DNA from 4 places in the Brenneria rubrifaciens genome. Region 2 is predicted to be linked to each of the others. Evidence: predicted binding sites of a transcription regulator. Region 2 holds the regulator's gene; each other region holds the start of a gene.
The links. Region 2 encodes PurR, which represses purine synthesis genes. Its sites were predicted from a motif close to CANGCAAACGTTTGCNTG; they were not measured.

Region 1 (3,182 bases), 590 kb from region 2:
AGTTAACTCTCCCCCACAGCGGAGCCGATTTATTCAGGCTGATGATTACGTTTCCTGGGGGGCGGCTCGCGCCCAAAACGCCGCATCGTGCGGTCAGCAGGCGGAATAGCCTGCCGCAAAAAAACCGACTGAATCAGTCGGCGTTCCGGCTATTTAGTACCAAATATTTTATCGCCTGCATCGCCCAGACCCGGCATGATGTAACCACGCTCGTTAAGCCCCTTATCAATCGACGCCGTATACAACTCGACGTCCGGGTGCGCTTTCTCCAGCGCGGCGATCCCTTCCGGCGCCGCAACCAATACCAGCACCTTGATGCATTGACAGCCCGCTTTTTTCAGCAGGTCAATCGTGGCAATCATTGAACCGCCGGTCGCCAGCATCGGGTCCACCACCAGCGCCATCCGTTCTTCGATGTGAGAAACCAGCTTTTGGAAATAGGGCACCGGTTCCAGCGTCTCTTCATTACGGTAGATACCGACAACGCTGATACGTGCGCTGGGAACATTTTCCAACACGCCTTCCATCATCCCCAGACCTGCGCGCAAGATAGGCACAACGGTAATTTTTTTGCCTTTGATTTGATCGACTTCAACCGGGCCGCACCACCCCTCAATGGTCACTTTTTCGGTGGCTAAATCGGCGGTTGCTTCATAGGTCAATAAACTGCCGACTTCGGAAGCCAGCTCACGAAAACGCTTGGTACTGATATCGTGCTCACGCATCAGACCCAGTTTGTGTTTGACGAGCGGGTGTTTCACCTCGACGATCTTCATCAATTACTCCCCCTGAACAGTGGACGGACAAAAAACGCCGGAGACGTTTTTAAACACCGTTTGCGGCGGCCGGCAGGATAGCCTGGCGCTAAAAAAATCGCCGGATTATACCGCTTTTTTTGCCTCGTGCTATATGATTAAGCCTGATCCAGATCAACCGATAAGGGAAATTACCGTGCATACCCAATAGATTGCAATTTGCGTGAAGACGGACAAAAAGAGGCGAAGGCAATGAGGAAAAACCGGCAGCCGGTGACACATCACTCGCAAACGATTGCCCGCGCTGTTAGAATTAGCGCGCTCGATTTTTTAACGACCCGTTGTTTTTTTTAAACCACAAATTGTAACCTTCGTGGGGACCCCGCAGTGACCGACAAAACCTCTCTCAGCTATAAAGACGCAGGTGTGGATATTGATGCTGGCAACGCATTGGTAGACCGCATCAAAGGTGTAGTGAAACAGACTCGCCGCCCGGAAGTCATGGGCGGGCTGGGTGGTTTCGGCGCCTTATGCGCCTTGCCGCAAAAATACCGTGAACCGATTCTGGTTTCCGGCACTGACGGAGTCGGCACCAAACTGCGTCTGGCGATGGATCTTAAGCGTCACGATACGATTGGCATCGATCTGGTCGCCATGTGCGTTAACGATCTGGTCGTACAGGGCGCCGAACCGCTCTTTTTCCTCGACTATTACGCCACCGGCAAACTGGATGTGGATACGGCCGCCAGCGTCATCACCGGTATCGCGGAAGGCTGCAAACAGTCTGGCTGTGCGCTGGTCGGCGGCGAAACCGCTGAAATGCCGGGCATGTACCACGGCGAAGATTACGACGTGGCGGGTTTCTGCGTTGGCGTGGTTGAGAAATCCGAAATCATTGATGGCAGCAAAGTACAATCCGGCGATGTTCTGATTGCCCTCGCGTCCAGCGGTCCGCACTCGAACGGTTACTCGCTGGTACGAAAAATCCTTGAAGTCAGCCAGGCCGATCCCGAGCAGTTTATACTGGAAGGTAAGCCGCTGGCCGACCACCTGCTGGCGCCGACCAAAATTTACGTGAAATCCATCCTCTCCCTGATTGAAAAAGTTGACGTACACGCGATCTCCCACCTGACCGGCGGCGGCTTCTGGGAAAATATTCCTCGCGTACTGCCGGAAGGCATGCAGGCGACGATCGACGAATCCAGTTGGGCTTGGCCGGCGGTGTTTAACTGGCTGCAACAGGCTGGCAATGTCAGCCGTCACGAAATGTATCGCACTTTTAACTGTGGTGTTGGTATGATCATCGCAATGCCGACCGAGCAGGCAGACGAGGCCATCGCGTTGTTGAACAGCAGTGGCGAAAACGCATGGAAAATCGGCGTCATTACGCAAACCGATGCCGGAGACGCAGTGGTCATTAACTGATGAAAAACATCGTTGTCTTGATATCAGGTCAGGGAAGCAATTTGCAGGCGTTGATTGACGCCTGCAAGGGCGGACGGACTAAAGCAAAGATAGCCGCGGTATTCAGCAACAACCCTGAAGCCCTCGGCTTACAGATTGCACAGGATGCGGATATTCCGGCGCATACCCTCAGCCCGGAAGACTTCCCCGATCGCGTGGCCTACGATGCGGCCCTGGCGCAGGAAATCGAACAGTATCAACCGGCGCTGGTGGTGCTGGCGGGCTATATGCGGATTCTGAGTCCCGATTTTGTCGCGCAGTTTGCCGGTAAATTGCTCAATATCCACCCCTCGCTGTTGCCGAAATATCCTGGACTGCATACGCACCGCAAAGCGCTGGAAAACGGCGATACCGTACACGGCACGTCCGTGCATTTTGTGACGGATGAGCTGGATGGCGGGCCGCTGATTTTGCAGGCGAAAGTCCCCGTGTTCAGCAACGACACGGAAGAAACGTTGAACGCACGCGTGCAAACACAGGAACACACGATCTATCCCATGGTCGTGAATTGGTTTCTGAATGGTCGCCTGCTCATGCGCGAAAACCAGGCGTGGCTGGATGGCGTTCGCATTCCGCCCCAGGGTTATGCGGCGGAATAATGGGTTGGATGTACATCCATACTGATAGGGATGTACATCTTGCCAAAGGCTTTCACCCCACCTTATTTTATCCTTCATGCGAATCATCGCGTCCGGGTGCGGTTCCTCTCTTTATCTGGTTATCTGGCGAATGGCTGAGGATGCTTGATTCACACATTCGCGGTCACATTCTCAACGGCAGGTCAGCCCTTTTCATGACCTGATTGACAAACCTCCCAAGTGATTGACTACTACAGCGGCATTCTTCATCATGACCGTAAAAGATAATAATAATTCTTATCATTATAAAAAATGAGTCATTATCGCCCACGAGTGCGCACTTACCCGCCGTTTAGAACACCGAGGAAACAGGATTGAATGCAGA
Region 2 (3,182 bases):
ATGTTCAAACATCCCGACAGACACGACGCGATCAAACTCATGGGTGAGGTCGCGGTAATCCTGTAGCAGAATGGTGACGTCCAGATCTTTGCAGCGCTGCTGAGCCAACTTTTGCTGTTCGCGGGAAATTGTCACGCCGCAAACGGATACGCCATAACGACGGGCGGCAAATTCCGCCAATCCACCCCAGCCACAACCGATATCCAGCAGCGTCATTCCAGGTCTGAGCTGGAGTTTTTCGCAGATCATTTGCAGTTTGTCTTCCTGTGCCTGCTCCAGCGTTGCCGCTTTTTTCCAGTAAGCGCAGGAATACTGCATGTAGGGATCGAGCATCAGTGAAAACAGATCGTTGCCCAAATCATAGTGCTCTTCACCAACAATCCACGCGCGTCTCCTGGATTGCAGGTTCATCAAACGAGATGCGGCGATGTGTAAGATGTCTCTCAGGTGGCGGGGCAGTTTTTTATCAAGTTTGGCGAGCAGCACGCGATGGAAAAACATATCCAACTGGTCGCACTCCCACCAGCCATCCATATAGCTTTCACCCAGCCCTAATGAGCCTTCGCGCAACACGCGTTTAAAGAATTCTGGATTTTTCACTGTGATATCAAATGGACGCGAACCATTGATTTTGATATCCGCCATACTCAGCATTTCATGCACTATGTGGAACCAGGATGCGTTATGGCTATCCAGTTCCTCTATATATGATGAACTCATAACCTCTCCCTACCTTGGGGTCGATAACGCGCCGCAAGGAAAACATAGACAATATTCACCCACGTTTGATACCAGTGGTAAATACTTATCGCCTATTCTCTGAATCGTCAGAGAAAAATGAAGAAGAAAAGCCGGTACGCAGCTACGTAGGGGCACTCATCATTGAGATAAATTCCGCAGCATCCGTTTGCGCGCAAAATTAAGGATAGTTGAAGAAAGCAAAATGCAGTTTTTGTAAAAATCGTATTCAGTTTATGACTGCTTCAGCCTGGGGACAAGTATAAATTGGCTGAAGCAGTGTCACGGAAAGGACGGCGGATGCCTGAGAGAAGACATTATCCGATATCAGGCGTGATGAGGGCGATCGCAGAAAGGGCCATCAACCACGGAACGGCGCTCAATCAGCGTCGGGTGGACTTCGATAACCTGTGCGTCCTCCCGTTTGCTGGTGATACGGTCGAGCAGCATTGAGAATGCGGATTGTCCCAGACGCTCTTTAGGCTGGTGGATCGTGGTCAGCGCCGGCGTGAAAAAGCGGGCATGGCGAACATTATCGTAGCCAATGACCGAGATATCCTGCGGGACACGCAACCCCAACTCGTCCGCCGCGCAGATCGCGCCCATCGCCATGATGTCGCCACCGCAGAAAACGGCGGTTGGGCGATGCTTCCGCGCCAGAATCTGATGCATTGCTTTATAGCCGGATTCCGGCTCGAAATCGCCCTGAACGATCCACGCGTCACGCACAGGAATATCCGCGTCTTTCAGTGCCTTCAAAAACCCCAGATAGCGGCCGCTGCCGGTGTTACGCTCCTGACTGCCGGGAATGGCGCCGATGTCCCGGTGGCCGCGTTGGATGAGGTAACGGCCTGCCATATAGCCGCCTTCAAAGGCATTATCAATGACGGTATCGGTAAAATCACTGTGCGCCTGTCCCCAATCCATGACCACCATCGGAATACTGCGATAGTCTTTCAACATGGTGAGTAATGCGGGAGGATACTCCGCACACATTACCAGCAGGCCGTCCACGCGCTTTTGGGCCAACATGGAAAGATAGGCGCGCTGTTTGTCGAGGTTGTTGTGTGAATTACACAGAATTAGCGTATAACCTTTGGCATAGCAGCTGTTTTCCACCGATTCGATAATCTCGGCAAAATAGGGCGCTTCACTTGACGTTGCCAACAGCCCGATGGACTTGGTGTGATTGACTTTTAGACTGCGGGCGACAGCGCTGGGTGAATAATGTAACTCTTTAATCGCCGCACTCACGGCTGCCCTGGTTTCTTCGGCGACGAAACGTGTTTTATTAATCACGTGCGATACGGTGGTGGTGGAAACGCCCGCTCGTTTTGCCACATCTTTGATCGTTGCCATCTAAAAATGACTCCTGACTTACCTGTTACCGTCGTAGGTAGTGTTAATCGTTTGCCTGCGTGTGAAGTTCTTCTTCCCGGCGAAAAAACCGGATTCAGTAGAGAGTGCCGAATATTATACCTGAGGGGAACAAGGTTGACGTTTCGACCAGGACGCAGCGCTACCCTGAGCCGCGGATTTTGTCCGATTTGCCACGAAAGGGGAAGCAGTAATTTATACTATTAGTGCGGCATAGGAACGAGATTTTTCATTCAACTTATGGAAGAATCGGCAGAGTTATCGGGTTGTGGTTTTAAACTATCGTTTGATGTTGAATCCCCAATCAAGGACACGCCTTTCTTCTCATCATTTGCCGTCATAGATAAAGGAGAGACTTATGGATACAGATCTTAAATTGTCATTACTGACAACCGTTGCTGCGCTCGCCATGATCATGGTATTCAGCTTTATCGCCGTATTGAACTGATTGGCGCTTACCTGCTCACTTGTTTCGCCGGTGCGTCTGTTTAAACGCGTTTTGGCGACTCAAAGCGTGTCTGAGTACAGACAGGGAGAAGGGGGGCGAGAGATAAATTCTTAGAACGTGACCTTTATTTTGTCTCTGTATTAAGTGGCAAAAAACAAAGCCACACAAAAAATGGCGTTTTTTTGTCGCTACGGCCCTCGGTACAATATAATTGAATAGATCGCGCTGTAATGGCTCATCTGACAGAGGCCCGTGGTTAATGCATCTGATGTTAGCCATCTTATTAAGGTTTGAGGAAGCAAGAGAATGACGACAACGACAATTGAAAAGATTCAGCGTCAGATCGCTGAAAACCCGATTCTGCTGTATATGAAAGGTTCTCCTAAATTGCCGAGTTGCGGCTTCTCTGCACAGGCAGTACAGGCGTTGTCAGCATGTGGCGAACGTTTTGCCTATGTCGATATCTTACAGAATCCAGATATTCGCGCCGAATTGCCCAAATACGCCAACTGGCCGACTTTCCCACAGTTGTGGGTGGATGGGGAACTGGTCGGCGGCTGTGACATAGTGATAGAAATGTATCAGCGTGGCGAATTACAGCAACTGATTAAAGAAACGG
Region 3 (3,182 bases), 1.8 Mb from region 2:
TATCCTGCACCGCCCGCCGCCCGATATGCAACTCAGCGAGCTTGAGCAGGGTAAACATCCGGCACAGCTCAGGCTTATCATGGAAGAACTGTTGGCGCATAACCTGAGCATGCTGGCGGTTCGTGCGGGTGCTCAGCGTTACCGGGCAATATCGTTGCCAGCCAACGACCAGCTTAAACAGCGCTTGCTCGCCAGCCTGCCATTCTCACCCACACCGGCGCAGGCAAGGGTCGTCGGCGAAATTGAAGCCGACATGACCAACGGTTTTCCTATGATGCGGTTGGTGCAAGGAGATGTCGGGTCAGGCAAAACGCTGGTTGCCGCGCTCGCGGCGCTACGCGCTATCGCAAATGGCAAACAGGTGGCGCTCATGGCGCCTACCGAACTGCTGGCGGAGCAGCATGCGTACAACTTTCGCCAGTGGTTTGAACCACTGGGAACTGAAGTTGGCTGGCTGGCCGGAAAACAAAAGGGAAAAGCGCGACAGGCGCAGCAGGACGCCATTGCCAACGGTCAGGTATCCATGGTGATCGGTACGCATGCCATTTTCCAGCAGCAGGTAAAATTCAATGGGCTGGCGCTGGTGATTATTGATGAACAACACCGTTTCGGCGTGCATCAACGTCTGGCCCTGTGGGAAAAGGGCGAAGAACAGGGATTTCACCCTCACCAGTTGATCATGACCGCGACGCCGATTCCCAGGACGCTGGCTATGACCGCTTACGCGGATCTGGATATCTCCGTCATCGACGAACTGCCGCCGGGAAGAACGCCTGTTACCACCGTGGCGATCCCCGACTCACGCCGTAATGACATTATTCAGCGCGTTAACAGTGCCTGTCAGCAGGAAGGTCGGCAAGCCTATTGGGTCTGTACGCTGATTGAGGAATCCGACCTGTTGGAAGCACAAGCCGCCGAAGCAACGTGCGCGGAGTTGAAAGCGGCTCTGCCCGATCTCTCGGTCGGATTAGTGCATGGTCGGATGAAAGCACAGGAAAAACAGACCGTTATGCAGGCTTTCAAACAGGGTGAACTACAGCTTTTGGTCGCCACCACGGTTATCGAGGTTGGGGTTGACGTCCCCAATGCCAGCCTGATGATTATTGAAAACCCGGAGCGACTGGGGCTGGCGCAGCTTCACCAGTTGCGCGGCCGCGTCGGGCGCGGCGCTGTTGCCTCGCACTGCGTGCTGCTTTATAAGACACCACTCAGTAAAACCGCGCAGAAGCGGCTTCAGGTATTGCGTGACAGCAACGATGGCTTTGTCATTGCGCAACGCGATTTGGAAATTCGCGGCCCCGGAGAACTATTAGGTACCCGTCAGACAGGTAATACCGAATTCAAAGTAGCTGACCTGCTACGCGATCAGGCGTTAATTCCGCAAATACAGCGCGTTGCGCGCCACCTCCATCAACGTTACCCGCAACACGCCAGGGCATTGATTGAACGCTGGTTACCGGAAAGAGCCCGTTATACCAATGCATGAATATCACGTCGTGATACGCCCGCCTGCCGAATAGCCTTCAAATAACCTGTCAGTGCGCGCCAGACAAATTTCATATTATATAGAAACAGTGTTTCGCAAACGTTTGCTTTTGCCAAAGAGATCTTTAAAATTCTTCCTTTGTCATTTCAGGTACTCCCATTCTTATGACCGCCACCACGGATACTCCTCAGTCAGAACTAATTTCAGCACCTAAGCACAGTGAGTTGATCTACCGTCTGGAGGACAGACCACCTCTGCCGCAAACCCTGTTTGCCGCCTGTCAGCATCTGCTGGCGATGTTTGTCGCGGTGATCACGCCCGCCATACTGATCTGTCAGGCGTTAGGGTTGCCGGCACAGGACACGCAGCACATCATCAGCATGTCGCTTTTTGCCTCCGGCCTTGCCTCCATTCTGCAAATTAAAACCTGGGGGCCCGTGGGTTCGGGCCTGCTGTCTATTCAGGGCACCAGCTTTAACTTCGTTACGCCCTTGATCATGGGCGGATTGGCGCTGAAAAACGGCGGCGCGGATGTTCCCACCATGATGGCAGCCTTGTTTGGTACGCTGATGGTCGCCTCCTGCACAGAAATTATTCTTTCCCGCTTCCTGCACCTGGCGCGCCGTATTATCACGCCGTTGGTATCGGGCATTGTCGTGATGATCATCGGCCTGTCTCTGATTCAGGTTGGCCTGACATCCATTGGCGGCGGCTACGCCGCGATGAACGACCATACGTTCGGCGCACCGAAGAATCTGTTGCTGGCGGGGATTGTTCTAATCGTGATCATTGTGCTGAACCGCCAGCGCAACCCCTATCTGCGCGTAGCGTCACTGGTGATCGCCATGGCGGTCGGTTATCTGGGCGCGTGGATCATGGGCATGCTGCCGGACAACATGCCGACGGCGGAAAGCTCGATCATCATGGTGCCGACACCGCTGTATTATGGACTGGGCTTTGACTGGAGCCTGCTCATCCCGCTGATGCTGGTCTTTATGGTGACCTCACTGGAAACGATCGGGGATATCACCGCGACCTCCGATGTATCAGAGCAGCCGGTCAGCGGGCCGAAGTACATGAAACGTTTAAAAGGCGGCGTACTGGCAAATGGCCTGAATTCCTGCCTGTCAGCGGTTTTCAATACTTTCCCGAACTCCTGCTTTGGTCAGAACAATGGTGTCATTCAGCTTACCGGCGTCGCCAGCCGCTATGTCGGTTTTGTTGTTGCACTGATGCTAATCGTTCTGGGTCTATTCCCGGCGGTGAGCGGCTTTGTGCAACACATTCCAGAGCCGGTTTTGGGCGGCGCGACAATCGTCATGTTTGGCACCATCGCGGCATCCGGCGTTCGTATCGTCTCTCGCGAGCCGTTAAATCGCCGCGCCATCATGATTATCGCGCTTTCTCTGGCCGTAGGGCTGGGCGTGTCGCAGCAGCCACTGATTCTGCAATTCGCGCCTGAGTGGATGAAAACGCTGCTTTCTTCCGGTATTGCCGCGGGCGGTATCACGGCAATCGTACTGAACCTGGTTTTCCCTCAGGAAGAAAAATAATATCAACCAGCGTAAATAGCGGCGCCTGACAGTAAGAAGCGACACGTGTGCAACACGGGTCGCTTTTTACTGTTTATAACTGCATTATCTATTGAGCCTTATAGGTAATTGCGGCATAAACTCACTATCTCTGACGATTGGCC
Region 4 (3,182 bases), 930 kb from region 2:
TCTTGCCGGCCGATTGGCGGCCTTGCCGAAAACGGGGAAGATTCGCGCGGTGGTGGGTATGCTGGCGGACAAAGACATTCCAGGTACGCTGGGCCATTTGCGGCCGCTGGTGGATGAATGGTATTGCGCGCCGTTGGAAGGCCCGCGCGGCGCCACGGCTGAGCAGTTGGCCGGGTATTTGGATCGCTGTCAGTTATTCTCCGATGTTGCCAGCGCCTGGCGCCAGGCGATGACGGTATCGACGAAACAGGATACCGTGGTTGTGTGTGGATCTTTTCATACGGTAGCGCAAGTAATGGAAGCGCTGGATGAGGAGGAGTCGAATGGCGAGTAAATTTCAGAATCGCCTGGTAGGTACTATCATTCTTGTCGCATTAGGCGTGATTGTTTTGCCCGGCTTGCTGGATGGTAAAAAAAAGCACTATGAAGATGAGTTTGCGGCGATCCCGCTGAGCCCCAAACCGGGAGACAGTAATGAACTCGACTCCCTGCCTTCGCTGAATCAGCCTTTGATGAACCCGCCGCTGGAAGGGGCGGACGCGGCAACACAGGATGAGTCAGCGGCACCATCCGCGCAGAATCCGCCTCCCGCCGCGAATGCGCCCGCAGACGTGACGGCGCCGCCAACCGTGGTTGAACAACCGCCTGTTCAACCGCCGGTGGCATCGAGAGAACAACCTAAACCGGAGGAAAAGCCGGAACCGAAACCTGAAACCAAACCCGAGAAGAAACCGGAGACCAGAACCGAAATGCCGGCAAGGGAACAGGCGCCTGCCGGACAAGCCTATATCGTCCAGCTTGGCGCGCTGAAAAATGCAGACAAGGTAAATGAGATTGTCGCCAAGCTTCGTCTTTCCGGCTATCGGGCTTATACCGTCCCCGCGACGCCGGTGCCAGGGCAAATTACCCGTATTTATGTCGGCCCAGATGCCTCCAGGCAGAAGTTGCAGGCATCGTTGGGCGAACTGCAACAACTTAGCGGGCTGAGCGGGCAGGTGAGGTCGCACAGTGTGCGTTAAGGCGGGTGCGAGTCTTTAGTGTCTATTGCTGAAATCGGCGGAAATACGTTACGCAATCGTTTTCTTTTTCTGTTAGAATTCGCCGCAAACAGGATGTCGCAGTGCTTGCCGATAGCATCGTTTATTGATTAGGATCGTTCATGGTTTGGGTTGATTACGTCATTATTGGCATCATCGGATTTTCGGCTCTGGTTAGCCTGATTCGAGGATTTGTACGTGAAGCGTTGTCGCTGGTGACTTGGGGATGTGCGTTTTTTGTCGCCAGCAATTATTACGTCTACCTTGCGGTTTATTTCACCCGTTTTGACGACGAACTGGTCCGTAACGGTATCGCGATTGCCATTCTGTTTATTGCGACGTTGATTGTGGGGGCTATCGTCAACTATGTGATCGGTTCACTGGTTGATCGCACCGGATTATCGGGCACCGATCGTGTACTGGGCATTTGCTTCGGCGCACTGCGGGGGGTGTTGATTGTCTCCGCACTGCTATTCTTTCTGGATACCTTTACCGGTTTTTCACAGAGTGCCGACTGGCAGCAGTCCCAGTTAATTCCGCAGTTCAGTTATATTATCAGGTGGTTTTTTGACTACCTGCAAAGCACGTCAAGTTTCTTGCCGCAGCATGTCACGCTGCGGTAGCGCTGAGAGGAAAAAACACCATGTGCGGTATTGTCGGTATTGCCGGTTTTACGCCGGTCAACCAGTCGATTTATGACGCGTTAACGGTGTTGCAACACCGTGGGCAGGATGCCGCAGGCATCATCACCATTGATGCCTTAAACTGTTTTCGCCTACGCAAAGCCAACGGCCTGGTGAAAGATGTGTTTGAAGCACGACACATGCAACGTTTACAAGGAAACATGGGCATTGGCCATGTGCGTTATCCTACCGCGGGCAGCTCAAGCGCGTCGGAAGCGCAACCTTTTTACGTTAACTCGCCATTTGGGATCACGCTGGCGCATAACGGTAACCTGACTAATGCTCACGAACTGCGCAAAAAGCTGTTTGAGCAAGAGCGTCGCCATGTCAACACCACGTCTGATTCTGAAGTTCTGTTAAACATCTTTGCCAGAGAGCTGGATCGTTTTCAGCACTATCCTCTGGAGGCCGATAATATTTTTGCGGCAGTGGCGGCGACGCACCAGCAAATTCGTGGTGCTTATGCGTGTGTGAGCATGATTATCGGGCACGGGATGGTCGCCTTTCGCGATCCAAACGGTATCCGTCCTCTGGTGATCGGTAAACGCGATCTGGACGATGGACGCTGTGAATATATGGTGGCGTCGGAGAGCGTGGCGCTGGACACCCTGGGTTTTGAATTTTTGCGTGATGTCGCGCCAGGTGAAGCGATCTATATCACTGAAAAAGGGCAGTTGTTTACCCGCCAGTGCGCCGATAATCCAAAGAGCAACCCTTGCCTGTTCGAGTACGTCTACTTTGCGCGCCCTGACTCTTTCATCGACAAAATTTCCGTCTACAGCGCCCGAGTGCGTATGGGGCAAAAGCTCGGTGAGAAAATTGCGCGTCAATGGGAAGATTTGGATATCGATGTGGTTATTCCTATTCCTGAAACGTCCTGTGATATCGCGCTGGAAATTGCACGTATCATCAACAAACCCTATCGTCAGGGATTTGTGAAAAACCGCTATGTGGGTCGGACGTTTATCATGCCGGGCCAGCAGGCGCGACGTAAATCGGTACGCCGTAAGCTGAACGCCAACCGTGCGGAATTCCGTGACAAGAACGTGTTGCTGGTTGATGATTCCATCGTACGTGGTACAACGTCCGAGCAGATCGTTGAAATGGCGCGCGAAGCCGGAGCCAAGCGCGTGTATCTGGCCTCTGCCGCCCCGGAAATTCGCTTCCCTAACGTTTACGGTATTGATATGCCGAGCGTGAATGAGCTGATTGCCCACGGTCGCGAGGTTGACGAGATCTGCCAGCTTATTGGCGCGGATGCGCTGATTTTTCAGGACCTGGGCGATCTTATCGCGGCAGCTCGTGAAGATAACCCGGATATTGCCCAGTTTGAATGTTCTGTGTTTAACGGCGTGTATGTGACCAAAGATGTCGATCAGGGTTACCTCGACTATCTTGAAATGCTGCGTAATGATGATGCTAAAGCGTTGCGCAGCCAGAACGAAGTGGAAGATTTGGAGTT

Region 1: purM (phosphoribosylformylglycinamidine cyclo-ligase) is a predicted target of PurR. The motif match lies at 1,040-1,057, and genes of this name have one in related genera.
Region 3: EH207_RS17535 (nucleobase:cation symporter-2 family protein) is a predicted target of PurR. The motif match lies at 1,579-1,596, and genes of this name have one in related genera.
Region 4: cvpA (colicin V production protein) is a predicted target of PurR. The motif match lies at 1,069-1,086, and genes of this name have one in related genera.

Annotation. Positions count from the first base shown of each region.
Region 1 is NZ_CP034035.1:1,098,900-1,102,081, reverse strand. It holds gene upp (uracil phosphoribosyltransferase) at 150-776, opposite strand; gene purM (phosphoribosylformylglycinamidine cyclo-ligase) at 1,143-2,180, shown strand; gene purN (phosphoribosylglycinamide formyltransferase) at 2,180-2,818, shown strand; gene EH207_RS05120 (PstS family phosphate ABC transporter substrate-binding protein) at 3,172-3,182, shown strand, end outside.
Region 2 is NZ_CP034035.1:1,690,432-1,693,613, forward strand. It holds gene cfa (cyclopropane fatty acyl phospholipid synthase) at 1-720, opposite strand, end outside; gene purR (HTH-type transcriptional repressor PurR) at 1,066-2,097, opposite strand; gene cydH (cytochrome bd-I oxidase subunit CydH) at 2,474-2,563, shown strand; gene EH207_RS07885 (Grx4 family monothiol glutaredoxin) at 2,870-3,182, shown strand, end outside.
Region 3 is NZ_CP034035.1:3,909,572-3,912,753, forward strand. It holds gene recG (ATP-dependent DNA helicase RecG) at 1-1,486, shown strand, start outside; gene EH207_RS17535 (nucleobase:cation symporter-2 family protein) at 1,651-3,039, shown strand.
Region 4 is NZ_CP034035.1:2,618,163-2,621,344, reverse strand. It holds gene folC (bifunctional tetrahydrofolate synthase/dihydrofolate synthase) at 1-334, shown strand, start outside; gene dedD (cell division protein DedD) at 324-1,019, shown strand; gene cvpA (colicin V production protein) at 1,160-1,660, shown strand; gene purF (amidophosphoribosyltransferase) at 1,681-3,182, shown strand, end outside.